One region of the Fusobacterium sp. FSA-380-WT-3A genome, then DNA from elsewhere that is predicted to be linked to it. Evidence: riboswitches for the same ligand, from Rfam matches in the RefSeq annotation. Region 1 holds a riboswitch; each other region holds the start of a gene.
What was found. Region 1 has a riboswitch for S-adenosylmethionine ahead of HF862_RS08990 (methionine ABC transporter ATP-binding protein). Riboswitches for the same ligand answer to the same signal wherever they lie in the genome.
Positions count from the first base shown of each region.

Region 2: linked by a shared signal. The riboswitch ahead of HF862_RS03585 (MetQ/NlpA family ABC transporter substrate-binding protein) and the one ahead of HF862_RS08990 (methionine ABC transporter ATP-binding protein) in region 1 are both predicted to bind S-adenosylmethionine.
Region 3: linked by a shared signal. The riboswitch ahead of metK (methionine adenosyltransferase) and the one ahead of HF862_RS08990 (methionine ABC transporter ATP-binding protein) in region 1 are both predicted to bind S-adenosylmethionine.

Region 1 covers NZ_JABAFQ010000018.1:29,734-33,018, forward strand. The annotation lists gene HF862_RS08985 (methionine ABC transporter permease) at 1-350, opposite strand, end outside; gene HF862_RS08990 (methionine ABC transporter ATP-binding protein) at 340-1,347, opposite strand; SAM riboswitch class I at 1,454-1,541, opposite strand; gene HF862_RS08995 (deaminase) at 1,727-2,170, shown strand; gene HF862_RS09000 (hypothetical protein) at 2,193-2,552, shown strand.
Region 2 covers NZ_JABAFQ010000003.1:87,149-90,433, reverse strand. The annotation lists gene HF862_RS03590 (FAD-dependent oxidoreductase) at 1-566, shown strand, start outside; gene HF862_RS03585 (MetQ/NlpA family ABC transporter substrate-binding protein) at 679-1,470, opposite strand; SAM riboswitch class I at 1,582-1,670, opposite strand; gene HF862_RS03580 (YoaK family protein) at 1,780-2,451, shown strand; gene HF862_RS03575 (TetR/AcrR family transcriptional regulator) at 2,681-3,259, shown strand.
Region 3 covers NZ_JABAFQ010000015.1:14,868-18,152, forward strand. The annotation lists gene HF862_RS08275 (stage 0 sporulation family protein) at 1-839, shown strand, start outside; gene HF862_RS08280 (tRNA1(Val) (adenine(37)-N6)-methyltransferase) at 843-1,520, shown strand; SAM riboswitch class I at 1,565-1,651, shown strand; gene metK (methionine adenosyltransferase) at 1,735-2,889, shown strand; gene HF862_RS08290 (HU family DNA-binding protein) at 3,026-3,285, opposite strand, start outside.

The DNA of each region.
Region 1 (3,285 bases):
ATAAGCCCTTTGTCAATTTCACTTAAAGCTCCCTCAACCATTCTAGCCACAAAAGGAGCTGCTGATATTGAAAGAGGTACTATAGCAGCTGTTACCCCTATAGTTGTACCAACTATTATTCTTGAAAGTGGAAATACACAAATCATAAGAATAATAAATGGGAAAGACCTTAAAGTATTGATACAAATTTCTAAAAATCTATTTAAAGTTGGTTTTTCTAAAATACTTCCTTGTCTAGTTACTACTAAAAGAATACCGATTGGAAATCCTATTGCCATTGAAAATATAGTTGAGAAGAATACCATGTATAAAGTCTCTAAAGTTGAAGTAAGAATCATATTAAATACCATCGTATATCACCTCCACAAAAACTCCCTCTTCTTTGAACCAATTTATAGCATCTTTTTGTTCATCTAAATGTCCAGAAAGTTCTATAAATAAGTGCCCTACTTGCATAGTAGAAAGATTTTCAATAGAACCTCCAATTATACTAAAGTCTATATCAAATTTCTTAATAGCTTTTGAAAGTATAGGTTCTTCAGCTATAGAACCAAGGAATTTAAGTTTAATGATACTTTTTCCCTCTCTCTTAACCAATTCAACAGTAGTTTGGTTATCGTTAGGAAGATTAGAAATTAACTCTTTTGTTATATCAGCTTGAGGAGCAGAGAAAATATGGTGTACTCCACCAGTTTCCACAATTTCTCCATTGGCCATAACAGCGACTTTATTACAAATATCTCTTATAACTTCCATTTGGTGAGTTATCATAACTACAGTAAGTCCAAGTTTCTTTTGAATATTTTTTATAAGTTCAAGAATAGATTTTGTAGTTTTAGGGTCTAAGGCTGAAGTTGCCTCATCTGAAAGTAATATTTCAGGGTTGTTTGCCAAGGCTCTAGCTATGGCTACCCTTTGTTTTTGTCCCCCACTTAATTGGCTAGGATAAGAATTTTTCTTTTCAGAAAGTTCTACAAGCTCTAAAAGTTCATCTACTCTTTTATCTATATCTTTTTTATTCCAATTAGCTATTTCAAGAGCAAAAGCTATATTTTCTCCTACTGTTCTTGAAGATAAAAGGTTGAAATGTTGGAATATCATTCCAATTTTCTTTCTTTTTTCAAGTAATTCTTGTTTTCCAAGAGAAACTATATTCACTCCATCTATTATTATCTCTCCACTAGTAGGCTCTTCAAGTCTGTTTAAGAGCCTAATAAGAGATGATTTTCCAGCTCCACTAAGTCCAATTATTCCGAAAATATCTCCTTTACTAATATGTAAATTGACATTTTTTACAGCATGAAGACCATTAGGATATATTTTGTTAGCATTCTTAATATAAATCATTTAACATCCCTCTTTTCTTTGATTGTGTAAAATAAAATTGTAAAAAAAAACTCTAAATTATCTACATCAAGATAACTTAGAGGATATTGCGATTGTTTATTGGTCATCGCCATCTATCTGGAATTAGCACCACACCAAAATAGTAGGTTGCTGAAACATCACAGGGCCAGTCCCTCAGTTTCTCTTGATGGATTATTTATTTGTTTGTGCTATGATATAATAAAAAAAGATATTTGTCAATAGAAAAATAAAAAAATCTAAAAAAAACTTGAAAAATCATGAAAATAATGTATGATAATCTTAAAGAGAACAAATTTCAAGTTATTATTGGAGGTAAACTTTGAAAAGAGAAGATTATATAAGTTGGGATGAATATTTTATGGGAGTTGCTTTACTTTCAGGTAAGAGAAGCAAAGACCCAGGAACTCAAGTAGGAGCTTGTATTGTTACTGAGGATAAAAAAATAGTTGGTGTAGGATATAATGGACTTCCTTTAGGTTGTAATGATGATGAACTTCCTTGGGATAGAGAGGGGGATTTTTTAGAAACAAAATATCCTTATGTTTGTCATGCTGAATTAAACGCCATACTTAACAGTACAAAGAGTTTAAAAGGTTGTACTTTATATGTAGCTCTTTTCCCATGTAATGAGTGTGCCAAAGCTATAATTCAAAGTGGGATAAAAGAGATAGTGTTTTTATCAGAAAAATATAGTGGGACCCCTACAGATATAGCCTCAAAAAAAATGCTTGATATGTCAGGGGTAAAATATAGAAAACTAAAAACAAATAGAAAAACTATAGTTCTAAATTTTGATGAATAAAAATAAAAGGGAGAAATACATAATGAGAAAACTTACAATAAAATGTCCAAACTGTAAAAAAAAGATGAGAATAATTAATAAACCAGCAAAGTTTAAATGTCCTTCTTGTGGACATATATATAAAGCTACTAGATTTTCTTTAATAGGAAATAATATTACAAGCTTTTTTATTGGGTTTGTTGACACTGTTAGAGATGCTAAAAATAATATTGTTTACAGATATAATTCAGCTAAGGCTACATACAGATATATGAGTCAACTTAAGAAAAATATGAAAAATGACCCTAATTGGTCAAATTATAGAAATCAACAAAGAGAAGAAAAACAAATGAGAGATGCCAATAAAAAATCTTTTAAAGATTTCTTTAAAAGAAAAAAATAAAACCAAAAAATATTCCTTTTAGGTATAAAAATTATTATATGATAAAATAGAAATTTTTATAAAAATATTAAGTTAATAAAGAAAATTTAAAATCTATGGTTATTTAAGAAAAAGAAAGCCTCAAAAAATTCCTTTTAGGTATAAAAATTATTATATGATAAAATAGAAATTTTTATAAAAATGTTAAGTTAATAAAGAAAATTAAAATCTATGGTTATTTAAGAAAAAGAAAGCCCCAAAAAATTCCTTTTAGGTATAAAAATTATTATATGATAAAATAGAAATTTTTATAAAAATATTAAGTTAATAAAAAAATTTAAAATTTATGGTTATTTAAGAAAAAGAAAGCCTCAAAAAATTCCTTTTAGGTATAAAAATTATTATATGATAAAATAGAAATTTTTATAAAAATATTAAGTTAATAAAAAAATTTAAAATTTATGGTTATTTAAGAAAAAGAAAGCCCCAAAAAATTCCTTTTAGGTATAAAAATTATTATATGATAAAATAGAAATTTTTATAAAAATATTAAGTTAATAAAAAAATTAAAATCTATGGTTATTAAGAAAAAGAAAGCCTCAAAAAATTCCTTTTAGGTATAAAAATTATTATATGTTATAATAAAAAATTTATTATAAAAATATATTTAATAAAATAATATTTAAAAAGTCATTTGTTTATATAATAATTTCTTGACTTTTAGAAAAAAACTGATATAATATTTCCATAAAAT
Region 2 (3,285 bases), on a different contig from region 1:
TAGCTGTAATAAAAGGTGAAGATTTAGAAGAAACTTCTGATATAATTCAAATGGCAAAAGAGATTGGAAGTACAAATGATAAAATTCAAGTTAAAATTTATGAAAAAACAGATATAGAATTAGCACAAAAAGGTATTGATTTAGAAAAATTACCTGCTATTGCTATATTAAATGATAAAGGGGAATTTTCAAGAATAAAATATACAACTGTTCCTACAGGACATGAATTAAATTCATTTATTTTAGCTATGTATAATGTATCAGGACCAGGACAAAAAATAAGTGATTCATTAATTGAAAGAATATCTAAAATAGATAAAAAATTAAATATAAAAATAGGAATTTCATTAAATTGTACTAGATGTCCTGAGACAGTTCAATCAACTCAAAGAATAGCTGTTGAAAATCCAAATGTTGAAGTAGAAGTAATAGATGTATTTGCTCACAAAGATTTCAAGAAAAAATATGATATATTAAGTGTACCAGCAATGGTTATAAATGATAAAGACCTTCGTTTTGGAAAATTATCAATAGAAGAAGTTGTGGATATATTAGAAAAAATATAAATTAAATATTTCAAAATAAGATGGGTGTTACAAATTAATTTGTAACACCTTCTTTATTTTTAATCTTATCTTACTTTAATATGATAAATTTTCCCAAAATTATCAACTCAAGTTAGAAAGTTGCTATTACAGAACCTTTATATTTTTCATTTATAAATTTTTTAATATTTTCAGTTCTAAGTTCATCAACTAAAGTTTTTACCTCAGAATCATTTAAATTTTCATCTCTAACAGCTACAACATTGGCATAAGGAGATTCAGCTCCTTCAATGGCAATAGAATCTTTTATAGGGTCTAAATTAGCTTGAAGAGCATAGTTACAATTTATAACAGCCACATCAACATCTTTTATTACACGAGGAAGTTGAGGAGCTTCAATAGATTTGAATTTTAATTTTTTAGGATTTTTTATGATATCAAATTCAGTAGCACTAAGGTCTGTAGGGTCTTTTAAAGTAATAATTCCTTTATTATGAAGAAGTAATAAAGCTCTTCCACCATTTGTAGGGTCACTAGGAATAGCTATAACTCCACCTTTTTTTATTTCATCTAATGATTTATATTTGTCAGAAAATACAGCTATTGGAGAGATAAAAATTCCTTCCCCAATTTGAGAAATTTTTAAATTTCTCTCTGTTTTAAATTTTTCAAGATAAGGTGTATGTTGGAAAAAGTTTGCATCTAAATCTCCATCAGCTAAAGCTAAATTAGGAGTAACATATTCATTAAATTCAATAATTTCTAAATCTATTCCTTTTTCTTTTAATTGAGGTTTTACAGCCTCTAAAATTTCAGCATGAGGAACAGGTGAAGCTCCTACTTTAAGAGTCTTAGAAAATGAATAATTTCCTAGTAGAGAAAAAGCCACAAGTGTTGTAAATAATTTTTTTGATAAGTTTGTCATATTATCATCTCCTTAAAATTTTTTAAATTATAAAAAATATCACTCTTAATAAAAAATCTCTAAATTTTTCATCAAGAAAATTTAGAGATATAAGGAATAGATTATTAATCTAAACCATCTACATGGAATTAGCACCACACTTTACAAAGTAGGTTGCTGAAACATCATAGGGCCAGTCCCTCAGTTTCTCTTGATGGATATTTTTTATTTTGTGTATGATATAATAAAAAAATAGATTTGTCAACTATTTTTTTTATTTTTTCTTTATGCTATAATAAAGTTGGAATTACATACAATGAGGTGATAAAAATGAACAAGATATTTCAGATGTCTGAACGATATAGGGTAGGTCTAATTTTAGCTGTTGTTGGAGGTTATTTAGATGCCTATACTTATATATGTAGAGGAAAAGTTTTTGCTAATGCTCAAACAGGAAACATAGTTTTATTTGGAATAAATCTCATAGAGAAAAGATGGGAAAGTGCTTTAGAATATTTTACTCCTATAATGGCTTTTGTGATTGGAGTTCTTTTGTCAGAGTTTTTTAGAAAAAAATATAATAAAGAATTTTTACATTGGCGACAAAGTATATTATTATTGGAGATGATAATTTTAATAATAGTAGCTTTTATTCCTATTGGAGATTTAGATATTTTAGCAAATGTATTAATATCTTTTGTGTGTTCACTTCAGGTAGAGTCTTTTAGGAAGTTTAGAGGTAAAGCCTATGCTTCAACTATGTGTACAGGAAATTTGAGAAGTGCAAGTGAAGCTCTTTATAAATCTTTGGTAATAAAAAATAAAGAAGATTTAAAAAGTAGTATGAATTACTTTGGAATTATAACTTTTTTTATAATAGGTGGAATGATAGGAGCTATTATTACAAAGAAATATTTAGAAAAATCTGTCCTTTTTTCTGTAATTGGATTAATGATAGTTTTTATAATGATGTTTATAAATTACGATAAAGAAAAAATATAAAAAGAAATCAATTATGATTTCTTTTTTTTTATAAGTTTATATATTACTATTGTAATTTTAATATTGATAAATTATAATGAAAAAAAATAATAATGTTATGAAATAAAAAATAAAAATTATTTATATATTGACTTTTTAAGGAAATATATAGTATAATTTTTTTTGTTCGTAGAAAATATGTTTTTTTATTTTATAATAATGTTATGAAAAGAATAAAAAGGAGTTTTTTATGGGAAGAAAATTAAAGTTCACAAGAGAGGAAATATTAAATAAAGCATACGAAATTTTAGTAAGAGAGGGAATGAAAAAAATCTCAGCTAGAACAATAGCCAACGAGTTGGGAATATCTACTATAGGTGTCTACTCTAATTTCAAATCAATGTCAGATTTAAAAAATGAACTTTCATTACTTGCTAAAAACAAACTACTGGATAAAGTAAAAATTAATTATACAGAACTTGGACTTTTAAATATAGGAATAGGAATTTGTCTTTTTGCTAAAGAGGAAAAAGCTTTATTCAGAGCTATATTTATGAGAGAGAATTTATCAGAAGAATTTTTAAATGAAATTACTAGAGATTTGATAAATTTAGTTTATAAAGGATTTAAAGAAAGTGACAAATATAATGTTTTAAAAGATAGTACTATCAATTGGATGATAAGAAAAGGTTGGTGGTACACTCACGGATTTGCTTGTTTAATTTGTTCAGGATTTTATAATCCAACTTATGAAATGATTGAAAGTGAGCTTCGTGAAGTTGGTTATCTTATTTTAAAACAAGCTATGAAAATAAATTCAGAAAAATAATAAAAAATTATATAAATCAAGGAGAA
Region 3 (3,285 bases), on a different contig from region 1:
ATTATTTTGAAGTTGTAAATAAAGATGAAGTTTATAAAAAAGGAGATAAAGTATTAGTAGATACAGTAAGAGGGCAAGAGATAGGAGTAATATATAATACACCTATGGTACTTTCTGAAAAATTATTAGTACTACCTTTGAAACCTGTCTTAAAGAAAGCAAGTGAAGAAGAGATAAAAAAATATGAGGATTTAAGAAAAGAAGCTGAAAAAGCTCAAATAATTTGTAAAGAAAAAATAGTTACTCATAAATTACCAATGAAACTTATAAATACAGAGTTTACTTTTGATAAAACAAAACTTATTTTTTATTTTACAGCAGAGGGAAGAATTGATTTCAGAGATTTAGTAAAAGATTTGGCTAACATATTTAAGCTTAGAATAGAATTACGTCAAATTGGTGTAAGAGATGAAGCTAGAATTTTAGGAGATATAGGAGTTTGTGGAAAAGAGTTATGTTGTAGAACTTTTATTAATAAATTTAATTCTGTATCAATAAAAATGGCTAGAGACCAAGGACTTGTAATAAATCCATCTAAAATATCTGGAGTTTGTGGAAGATTACTTTGTTGTATAAATTACGAATATCAACAATATGAAGAAGCTTTAAAATCATTCCCAGCTGTAAATCAAATGGTAAAAACAGAAAAAGGAGAAGGAAAAGTAATCAGTATAAGTCCACTTAATGGTTTTTTATATGTAGATTTACCAAATATAGGTATAACTAAATTTGATATAGAAGAAGTCAAATTTAATAGAAAAGAAGCTAAAAAATTACAAAACGAAAGTCCTATTGTATCAGAAGATGGAAGTAATTTGGCACTTCTAGAAAAAGAGTAAGATATGGAAGAAATTGTAAATATAACAACTTTTGACGATGATATAAAAATATATCAATTAATAGATGGATTTAGGTTTTCTGTAGACCCAATAATTTTAGTAGATTTTTTTGAAGGAAATCCAGAAAAAAAAGTACTAGATATAGGAAGTGGTTCTGGAATAATTCCTATATTATTAGCTAAAAGAAAAAATATGAAAAATATTACAGGGATAGAAATTCAAAAGGAATCCTTAGATATTTTTAAGAGGAATGTTTCAGAAAATAAATTAGAAAAAAATATAGAGATTGTCTATGGAGATGTAAAGGAATATAGTAAATCAAATTATTATGATTATATTATTTCCAATCCTCCTTATATGTCTTTAGATGGGAAAAAAATTTCTGAGAATGAAAATAAAAAGATTTCTCGTCACGAAATTAAATTAAATTTAGGAGAATTAATAAAAAATAGTAAAAGACTTTTAAAACCAAGAGGGGAACTTTTTTTAGTGCATAGAAGTTTTAGATTATCAGAAATTATAAAAGAACTAGAAAAAAATAATTTTTCTCCTAAAAAAATAAAATTTGTTTACTTTGATAGAAATAAAAATTCTAATCTTATTTTAATTCAGGCATCAAAAGGGAGAAAAAATAAGTTAGAAGTAGTACCACCATTATTTTTGGAAGAGGAAGGATACTAAAAATAAATATTGACAATTTTAATAAAGTATTATATAATAAATCTTGACCATCAAGAGAGACGGAGGGAATGGCCCTGTGATGTCTCAGCAACCTACTATTTTGTGTGGTGCTAATTCCAGTTAGATGGGGATTATTTGTAAGATTATATCCCTTTCGTTGGAAAGGGATTTTTTATTTTTAAATTATTTTTGATTTTATTATTAGGAGGAATTAATGGAAGATTTAATTTACTTTACATCTGAATGTGTATCACCAGGACATCCAGATAAAGTAGCAGACCAAATATCAGATGCTGTTTTAGACGCTTGTTTAAAAGATGACCCAAATTCTAGGGTAGCTTGTGAAGTATTTTGTACAACAGGTCAAGTTATTGTTGGTGGAGAGATAACAACAAAAACTTACATAGATATTCAAGATATAGTTAGAAAAAAAATTCATGAAATAGGGTATAGACCAGGAATGGGATTTGATGATAACTGTGGAGTATTTAGTTCAATACATTCTCAATCTCCAGATATAGCTATGGGAGTAGATGTAGGAGGAGCTGGAGACCAAGGAATAATGTTTGGAGGAGCTGTAAAAGAAACTCCAGAATTAATGCCTTTAGCATTAGTTTTATCAAGAGAAATTTTAAAATTATTAGTTGAATTAAGAAATGAAGGAGTACTTACTTGGGCAAGACCAGATGCAAAATCTCAAGTAACATTAGCTTATGATAGAGAAGGAAATATAAAATTTGTTGATACAATAGTAGTTTCAGTTCAACATAATCAATTTGTAACACAAGAACAAATTCATCATGATGTAAGAGAATTAGTAATAAAACCTGTATTGGAAAAATATAATTTAAAATTTGAAGATGTTAAAAAAATATTTATAAATCCTACAGGAAAATTTGAAATTGGAGGACCTCATGGAGATACAGGGCTTACAGGAAGAAAAATAATAGTTGATACTTATGGTGGATACTTTAGACATGGTGGAGGAGCTTTTTCTGGAAAGGACCCTTCAAAAGTAGATAGGTCAGCAGCTTATGCAGCTAGATGGGTAGCTAAAAATATAGTAGCTTCAGGATTAGCTGATAAATGTGAGGTACAATTATCTTATGCAATAGGAGTAGTAGAACCTACATCAGTAAAAGTTGATACTTTTGGAACAGGAAAAGTAGATGAAATAGAATTGGCAAAAGGGGTTTCAAAAATATTTGACTTAACACCAAGAGGAATTGAAAGAGACTTAAAACTTAGAAGTTGTGAATTTAGATATCAAGATTTAGCAGCATTTGGGCATATAGGAAGAACAGATATAGAACTTCCTTGGGAACAATTAAATAAAGTTGAAGAATTAAAAAATTATTTTAATAAGTAATTAAAGAAAAGGATATTGTATTTATACAATATCCTTTTTATTTTAAATTTTAAAAAATAAAAATAGCTTTCTATGATACCATAGAAAGCTATTAGAAGCTTTAATCATTTAGTTTACTAAAATTTTTTGAATTTATTTATTTAGCTTTCTTTTTACAAGTTCTTTTTTTCTTAGGTTCTTCTTTTTTTACATTTAATCTATCAGATAAGTCTTTACCAACTTTAAATTTTATATAGTTTTTAGGAGTTATTTTAATAGGCTCCCCTGTTCTAGGGTTAATTCCTTCAGCTCTTTTTGTAGTTTTTCTTTCGAAAGTTCCTAGCCCTCTAAAAACTAAAACTTCTTCTTTTGCAAGTGCTTCTTTTAATACTTCTACAAAAACTTCTACTTGTCTTT